2 regions of the Naumannella halotolerans genome follow, and region 2 is predicted to be linked to the other one. Evidence: predicted binding sites of a transcription regulator. Region 2 holds the regulator's gene; the other holds the start of a gene.
The links. Region 2 encodes LexA, which represses DNA repair genes until DNA is damaged. Its sites were predicted from a motif close to TCGAACANNTGTTCGA; they were not measured.
Positions count from the first base shown of each region.

Region 1: the regulator LexA is predicted to act here: its motif matches at 2,333-2,348, upstream of CLV29_RS09980 (HNH endonuclease signature motif containing protein).

Region 1 covers NZ_SOAW01000001.1:2,135,845-2,140,263, reverse strand. Annotated here, with positions in the region: gene CLV29_RS17055 (hypothetical protein) at 196-327, shown strand; gene CLV29_RS09980 (HNH endonuclease signature motif containing protein) at 761-2,134, opposite strand; gene CLV29_RS17050 (hypothetical protein) at 2,394-2,525, shown strand; gene treY (malto-oligosyltrehalose synthase) at 2,708-4,419, opposite strand, start outside.
Region 2 covers NZ_SOAW01000001.1:856,534-860,952, reverse strand. Annotated here, with positions in the region: gene CLV29_RS16680 (DUF805 domain-containing protein) at 1-147, shown strand, start outside; gene CLV29_RS04030 (hypothetical protein) at 439-996, opposite strand; gene lexA (transcriptional repressor LexA) at 1,446-2,174, shown strand; gene CLV29_RS04020 (cysteine hydrolase family protein) at 2,349-2,924, shown strand; partial or broken gene CLV29_RS16675 (DJ-1/PfpI family protein) at 2,917-3,405, shown strand; gene CLV29_RS16670 (helix-turn-helix domain-containing protein) at 3,592-3,873, shown strand; gene CLV29_RS04010 (ATP-dependent DNA helicase) at 3,929-4,419, opposite strand, start outside.

The DNA.
Region 1 (4,419 bases), 1.3 Mb from region 2:
CCTGCTGGGGAGTCTCGATCGGTGTCTGTGGCGCGTAGTCGATCGATGTCTGTGGCGGGTAGTCGGTGATGGTCGTCTCGGGTGCCTGCCAGGGCGAGCAAATCCGCCCGACTGCCGTGTGGTTGCGGTGCGTGGGCGCCCGCGTACCAGCTCCCCGACCAGATGGATGAATGGTCTGCGTGGGATGATCGGCACGTGGCCAAGGGAAGGCGGGTCGTCGAGATCGAAGTCGACGGTGAACGCTGGCTGGTGGCGAAGCGCGGGACGACCTGGGACTTCACCTGGCTGACCGGACCGAACAACGGGTACGGGTTCAGCTGGGGGTGAGTGATGGCTCGGCACCCTCGCGCGAGCAGATGATCTCCGAAATCCAGGCCTTCCTCGGAGCGATCAATCCTGAGACCGGTTACCTGGACTGATGCGGTGCGGGCGGGTGACCCGGGTCGTCGAGTTCGGGTACGCGAGTTCGTAGGGTCGTCACCACATCTGTCCGTGGCTCATCCGGCGCCCTTCGGGACGGACGGACAGTGGTGCCCCGGCGCTCCCAGTTGCCGTGGGGACGACGGCGTTACTGCCTGCGGGACGGGCCGTACGCGTGCGCGGGGAGTGTGCTGCACTCAGCGCAGTAGGTCCCCTCCGAAACCGGATCGACTGTGATCCGGACCTCGCAAGTCGGTTCAGGGCACACCTGTCTGGTGTGCAGGATGGGCAGCAACCTTCGCTCAAGACCCCGGCAGCTCGACAGCGTGGGTCCGGCAGCTCAGCCTGTGTCGGCTGGCTCGTCGATCGGTTCCGGCCCGAGGCGCCGGGCCGGCCCGGTGGGGAATGGAAGGGTCCGTGGCCCGTCGCGCAGGTACGACTCCCCTTCGGGACTGGACCATCCGAACAACCGCGCGCCGAGTCGGCGGTACCGCCAACCGTGGTGGGTCTTCAGTCTGTGGTGTCGACGGCACAGGGGTGCCAAGTTGTCCGTGGTGGTGGTGCCACCTGCGTCGAAAGGGACGATGTGGTCGAGATCGGCTCGCTCGGCCGGTACATCGCAGAACGGGAACACGCAGGTCGGGTGGGTCGCCCGGACGTGTTCGCGGATCCGGTCGGTGGGGGCGTAACAGTCGGTGGACTCAGGCAGGTTGAGGTCGATCACCGGCCGGACGGTGATCTGCGCACCGGGTGCGCCGCACCAGATCGCGACCTGTTCGGCAGTCACCGGTAGGTTGCCCAGACGCCCGGGCGCCGGATGGCCCGAAGTGCCGGCCGGGTTCGCCCCGGGCTCGGGCAGGATCAGGGTCAGGGCGATCGGGCGCGGTGCCGGTGGCCGTGGCTCGACCGGAGCAGGCAGGCCGTTCACCGACCTGTCCGGTGAGATCGGCATCGGCTCGACCTCGTGGTCACCGTCGTCGCTGCGAGGCGGCTGCGGGAGCGGAGGCAGCATGGACTGGCTGCGCGCCAGCTCGGCCAGCGCGTGAGCCCGTCGTACCTCCACCGAGGATTGGTTCCCCCACAGCTTCTGCAGCTCGGCGCCGTGTTGCAATGCTTGGTCGAGCTCCAGGGCATCGAGCCGACTGAGCTCGCCGAACAGGCGGCTGTGGCCGTTGACATTGGACCGGTCATGGACGAGATGGACGAAAACCGAAGACTCGTCTTCGGCGGGTGCACCGGTCGAGGTCTTTGCGGCCTCGACTGTGCGTTCGAGTTGGGAGGTCGACAGCGCGCCGACGAAGTGCACCAGTTGATCATCGACCCACCGGGCTGCGGTCGGGGAGAGTGACATGGTGCGCGCGGCCACCCGACAGCCATCTTCGGCGCTGACCTCCAACGACTGCACACGTTCCCACAGGCGGGGCAGCCGATGCCGCAGCTCGAGCGCCTCACCGATGATCCGGAAACCTGCCCCTGTGGGTTTGCCGAGCAGGGCGGCGAACTCGGCGACCGAGGCCGGATCGACCAGTGGAGTTCCTTCTCCACCGGTGACTGCTTGATCAGGATCTGCCAGACGGTCCACGAGTTGATCGGTCAGCGGGTGGGTGTCGGCCCAGGCGCAGGCGCCGTTGAGCCGGTCGCGCAGCGCCTCCCACAGTCGGGTCGTCGCAGCACGCAACGCTGCGTGCTGATCGACGATGTGGGTCCCTGTCATGGAACCAATCTAACCGTGACCACTGACAGTCGAGTTCGCCGAGAACCGTTGTCCACAAGATGATCGGGGAGATGCGGCGAACCGATTCAGGCCTACGTGGGTCTGCTGGGTGGCGATCGGCCTCGGCGCCCCGCTCATGCTCCCGGGGCTCGATGGTGGTGCACGGATCAGCGCCGGCGCCACCGTGGCGATCCGGTGTCAAGCGGGTGTTCGGTGGAGCTCTCTGATTCACGGCCGCCGCGATCACGGCAGCCCGGTGGTGACGGCCTGGCAGCTGCATCGGGCATGGCCGGGCAGCGAGTTGATCATCGTGGAGGACGAGGGGCACGGTGGGACGAAGGAGATGCAGCTGACCGCCGATGCGCTCGACGGAATGGCTCGGTCAGCCTGATCGCGGCCGTCACCCACGCGAGTTGATCATGGTTCGATCGGTTGCTCCAGCATCGCCATGAGATGGCGCGACGCGATGACCCGACACGGATGGCCCGGTGCGACACGATCGTCCGGCGGGACACGAGGGTGGAACTCGACGAAGCCGTGCCGCAAGCGCACGAGTCCCGAAGGATCGCCGGCTCACTCCCGGACGAGCAACGCCACCGGCAGTGAACCGAACAGCTCAGTGGCCGGAACCGTGCCGCTGTGGGTACGGGCACTCAGCACATCGCCCCAGGTACCGGCGGGAAGCTCGAGAGTCGTCTCGCGCCAACCACCGTCCTCGGCCAGGGTCCAGGGCAAGCGGGTCACTGCGGTGATCGCACCGCCCCGGTCGAAGGCGAGCAGATGGTCCGAGGCCGTACCGGTCGCCGCCAGCGGTGTGTATCCGGTGAACAGATCCGGTCGATCGCGACGCAGATGCAATGCCTGGCGGGTGACCCACAGCTTCGCCGCGCCGCTGTCGTCCACCGCCGGGGCAGACATCAGTTCGGCCAACATCCCCGCCCGTGCCGCGAAGTCCACCGGCCGCCGATTGTCCGGGTCGACCAGCGAGTCGTCCCACAACTCCGTGCCCTGGTAGACATCGGGAATCCCCGGCCCGCTCACCTGCAACAGCTTCTGTGCCAGGGCATTGCACCAGGCAGGCTGCTCGACCAGCGTCTGCAACCGGGAGAACGCATCGGTGAGATCGGCGTCGTCGAACAGGTGATCGACCAGTCGCAGTACCGCGGCCTCGAAGTCGGCGTCCTGATCGGTCCAACTGGTGTGCACCGCCGCCTCGCGCATGGCCTTCTCGGCATAGGCTCGCAACCGTCCACGGGCATCGGTATCACCCGGTTGCGGATCCATCCCGACCGCCACCTGCGCCAACAGGTACGCCAGCGGGCGGTCGTCGAAATCGGCCGCGGCGAGGAACGCCTCGGCGAACCGACGCCACTGCTGGGGCATCTCCGACAACACCGCCAGCCTGGCCCGCACATCCTCCGAGCGCTTCGTGTCATGGGTGGACAGGGCAGTCATCGCCTCCGGCCAGTGCTGCTGGCGCTCAGCTTGCCGATGGTGGAACTCGCTCGGCGTGAGGCCGAAATGGGAGGCATCGCCACCCACCTCGTTCAATGCCACGAACCGGCCGTACCGATAGAAGGCGGTGTCCTCGGTGCCCTTGGCCATCACCGCACCGGTCAGCTGCTGGAAGCGACGTGCGAGCTCGTCCTCGGGATCCTGCAGCCGGACCAGCAAGGCCGCCAACAACGGATGATCCACATTCTCCGCCGCCTGCTGCAGACTCTCACCCGCCTCCGGCAGATAGCTGCGGTAGGTCGGGAACTCCACGGCAAGGTCGATCAACACCTGCGCCACCTGATCGGCCGGATGATCATGGACCAGCCGGCACATCCGGTTCACCTCGGCACGCAACAGGCTGCTCGCGGCCCGCTCCTTGTCCTCGCGTACATGGGCGATCGCCCCGCGTCGATCACCGGTGAGCTCGCGATACATCCGGTCGAACTCCGGGGCGGCGCCGGAATTGATCAACACACCGGTGAACTCGTTCAGCGCGTCGTACCCGGTGGTGCCGGAGACCTCCCAGTCGGGCAGTCGCTCGCCCGGCTCCAGAATCTTCTCCGCCACCGTCCATGCCTGTGGGGCAAGCGAATGCAGCCGTTCGAAGTAATTCCGGGGATCAGCCAGGCCATCGGGATGATCGACCCGCAACCCGCTGATCTCGGCCTGCCGCACCCAGGTGCCGATCAGGGCGTGGGTCTCGGAGAAGACGTCAGGGTCCTCCTGCCGCAGGCCGGCCAGGGAGGTGATCGTGAAGAACCGCCGGTAGTTCAACTCGCTGTCACCGC
Region 2 (4,419 bases):
GGTGCTCGCCGACTCCATGATGCGAACCTGAGCGGTCTGTGGCAGCTTCTCCACATCGGGATCTTCCTCTGCGGCCTCGGGCCGATCGTCCTGATCATCCTCTGGGCGCTGAACTCGAAGCCCGAGGGTGCCCGGTTCGACCGGTGACCTGATTCGGCAGCAAGTACCGAAACGAGCGAGGCCGTGACCAATGGGTCGCGGCCTCGCTGGCGCTCATTCACTGCGGCGGCGTCCCTCTCTCGGCGCGCACTGACTCTTCACCGCCACGCGGACTCCTCACTACCATGCGGACTCCTCGTTGTCGGCGAGTCATCGGCATGGGCAGTCGCGCCGCTCGCCCACGGCCGACGTGGTGGGACGCGCATCCAGCATCCATTAGCCTCGTGGCCTCGCGCGCGGCAGACCGCAGCCGACCGCAGGACGAGGACCCACCGCGGCTCAGCGCAGGTAGGCCGGAGAGGTGAGGATCTCCCCGATGGTCATCCCGATGCAGACCATCGCGACCAGGACGATCAACCCGATCAGACCCATCACCAGCACCTGTCCACGGACGGTCAACTGCCATCCGCTGCTGCTGACGGCAGCAACGGACGGACCGACCGTGCAGCCGCGCGCCGACACCTTCGGTGCCCGGACGACCGGTCGCGCATGCGGCCCGGACCGGCGGCGCCGACGTACCGGACGCGGCGTCACCGGGGCGGACGGTGAGACGGCGGTCCGCACCGACGGCCCACCGACCGTCTGCTCGGCAACAGCTGTCGACACACCCTTGGACGTACCGGCAGCCGTGACGTCCCGCCGATCCGAACTGGGCAGCGATGCCTCGGGGCACGGATTGCCGCGCATCAGGTCGGCCAGCGGAATGCGCATCAGCTGGTTGAACTCCCCTCCCTGCACCCGGTCAGCGAGTTCGACCACCCGAAGGTCGGGAGCAGTCCGACGGGGACGGGTGAGGAGCACGTCGGACGACGGAATCTCGAGAATGCTGGCTGCCATGATGACCTCCGTGGGAAGTGGTCCGTGCGGTTGATTCCAATCACCCGACCGGACTCGAACATCTGTTCGATACATTTCTAGCCGTCCCCGCCGACAAGAGCAAGGACATTTCGCACAAATGTTCGAAACATGTCTTCTGTCCGACCTCTCGGTCGAGCACGAGCACACTCAAACACCGAGCTCTGACACTCGTTCCAGACCCCCGGTGTCACCGGCCCTGATGGTGGCGGTCGGCGCCGGCTCCCCGCGGGCCGCGACCCGTCATGGAGGGACCCGAGGGTGACACCGTCCACACACCGTTGCCGACCCGGGATCCGGTTCTGCTGCAGATCGGGCTGCTCCTCGGCCAGCTCGTCCACCGCCCCGGGAGGTCGACGATCTGAGGCAATCTCCTCGACACGCTCGAACAGTTGTTTGAATCCGGCTTCAGGTGTCCTAGCCTTCGGGACATGGCAGGCTCCACCTCCCGGCGCGCGGGACGACCGACCTCGGCAGCGATCGCCGACCAACTCGGCACCGATCCGGACGGGCAGCTCGACGCCGACGGCCTCACCCCGCGGCAGCGGAAGATTCTCGAGGTCGTCCAGGAGTCGGTCACCCGACGCGGATACCCGCCGAGCATCCGGGAGATGGGACAGGCAGTCGGCCTGGCCTCATCCTCGTCGGTGGCGCATCAGCTGAAGGTGCTGGAGAACAAGGGCTTCCTGCGGCGGGACCCGAACCGTCCCCGGGCGCTCGAGGTGCTGCTGCCCGGCACCGATGCCGAGGAACTGGACGTGACCGGGATCGCTGACGCGATGCCGGAGCCGGTCTCGGTACCGATCGTCGGCCGGATCGCGGCCGGCGGGCCGATCCTGGCCGAGGAACGCGTCGAGGACGTGTTCCCACTGCCCCGTCAACTGGTCGGCGAGGGAACCCTGTTCCTGCTGCAGGTCTCCGGTGACTCGATGATCGATGCGGCGATCTGTGACGGGGACTTCGTCGCCGTCCGCCAGCAGCCCGATGCGGTCAACGGCGACATCGTGGCCGCACTGCTCGACGACGAGGCCACGGTGAAGACCTTCAAACGCCGTGACGGCAAGGTCTGGCTGATGCCGCACAATCCGGCCTACGAGCCGATCGACGGCACCCATGCCTCGATCCTCGGCAAGGTCGTCGCCGTGCTGCGCCGGGTCTGAGCCGGACCGTCCGCAGCGTCTACTGCGGCGTGTGCCGAGGGTCCGTACCGGCAACCAGGTGGTCTCCGAGCGGACAGTCAGTCGTTTACCCCCTCCGTCCTGATGACCGGATCGTTCCGCATCGTGACTTGGGGGTGACTGGCAGGGTGGGCGTGGGCGACCGATGATGGACGGGTGAACCATCGCACAGACACTGCCCTACTGGTCATCGACGTTCAGGAGTCGTTTCGCCAGAGGAGATCCGAATGGAGGGCCATGTGCCCGGAGGAGACCTTGGCGAACATCTCCAGAGTGGTGGACTGGGCGCGTGTCCGCGCTGACCTGATCGTGTGGATCACCCACTCCGAACCGAACTCGGGAACGGTCTTCGACCCGGCCCGCGGGTTCGTCCAGGTCGTGACCGAACTCGGGCCGGCTTCCGCTGAGCCTCAGGTGACCAAGACCTCGGTCAACTCGTTCACCACAACGTGCCTACAACAGTTGCTGGTTCAACGGGGAATCCGCCGATTGGTGATCACCGGTGTCCGGACCGAACAGTGCTGTGAAACGACGGCCAGGTTGGCTTCCGACCTCGGGTTTGAAGTCACCTTCGTCCTCGATGCAACGACCACCTCCGATTTGGTCGACGACCGGTACGGCATCGTGGGCCGAACGGAACTGATCCGAAGGACCGGTGCAATCCTGCAGCAACGAGGATTTGCCGAGGTACTGAACACCGAGGACCTGTTGCGACTGGAGCACGGTGACTGACCAGCTCCTGAAGGGAGCGCCAGCGACCATCACAGTCGTGTTCGTCCTGACGCCCGGGCTCGTGTTGCTTGATCTAGCCGGGCCGGCCCAGGTCTTCCAGTCGGCCAACGCTGCCGGTGCGGACTACCGGGTGGTGCACGTCGCCAGCTCCCCGACGGTCAGATCCGACCAGGGAGTCGATCTTGCGGCCACCGATGAATGGCCGCCCTTGGGTGCCGCGGACCTGATCATCGTTCCGGGTCGAGCCACGGCGGCCAGAACCACCAACCCCGCTGCCCTTTCAGCCGAGGCGTTGGTCAGACTTCGGGAGCACCACCGATCAGGTGGGACCATAGCCAGTGTTTGCTCCGGCGCCTTCGATCTCGGACAGGCGGGACTTCTCGATCACCGTCGATGCACCACCCACCACGAGCTGCAGGATGAGCTCGCACGGACCCATCCATCGGCAGAGGTAGTACGCGACGTGCTCTTCACCGTCGATGATCGGGTGATCACCTCTGCCGGCATTGCCAGTGGAATCGATCTTGCGCTCCACCTGGTCGCTGTTGCTCATGGCCCGTCGGTCGCCGCAGCAGCCGCGCGCGACATGGTGGTCTACACCCGGCGGAATGGCCGAGACCCACAACTGAGCCCGCTGCTGATCCATCGCAACCACATGGATGATCTCGTGCACCGCGTACAGGATCGGATCGAGTACGAATTGGACCGAACACTGCCCCTGCGGATTCTGGCCAGTGCCGAAGCGACCAGCGAGCGAACGCTGACCCGGGCGTTCGTGGCTGCCACCGGCACCACCCCACTGCGTTACCAACAGACGCTGAGGCTGGAACATGCCCAGAGCCTGATCGCCCGAGGAGTCTCCATCGACAGTGCCGCCCGGCAGGTCGGCTTCGCCGATGCCCGGATGTTGCGCCGGCTACGGTCAGCCGAGCGACAGCGGCCGGATTGAGGCGGCTTTCCCGGCGCTCGGGGACGCCCCCGCAGGGATACTCCAGCCGGGAGACTCAGGCAGCCTGCTCCGATGCCGCAGCCAGCCGACGCAGCGCGTTGATCACCGTCTCCCGGTCCCTGGTCGACCACATCGGCGGCATCGACGACCGCAGGAACGACCCGTACCTGGCGGTCACCAACCGCGGGTCCAACACCGCCACCACTCCGCGATCGCTCACCCGTCGGATCAACCGGCCCGCACCCTGGGCCAGCAGCAGAGCGGCTTGGGTGGCGGCGACACTCATGAACCCGTTCCCACCGTTCTCCGAAACCGCCTGCTGCCGCGCCTGCATCAGCGGGTCGTCCGGCCGCGGGAACGGCAGCTTCTCGATGATCACCAGTTGGCAGGTGTCCCCGGGCACGTCGATCCCCTGCCACAACGACAAGGTGCCGAACAGCGAGGTCTGCGGTTCGGCGGCGAAGCGTGAGGTCAGCTCGCCCAGGTGGGCATCGCCCTGACAAAGGATGCTGAAATCGGGCAACTGCTTGCGCACATGGACCGCGG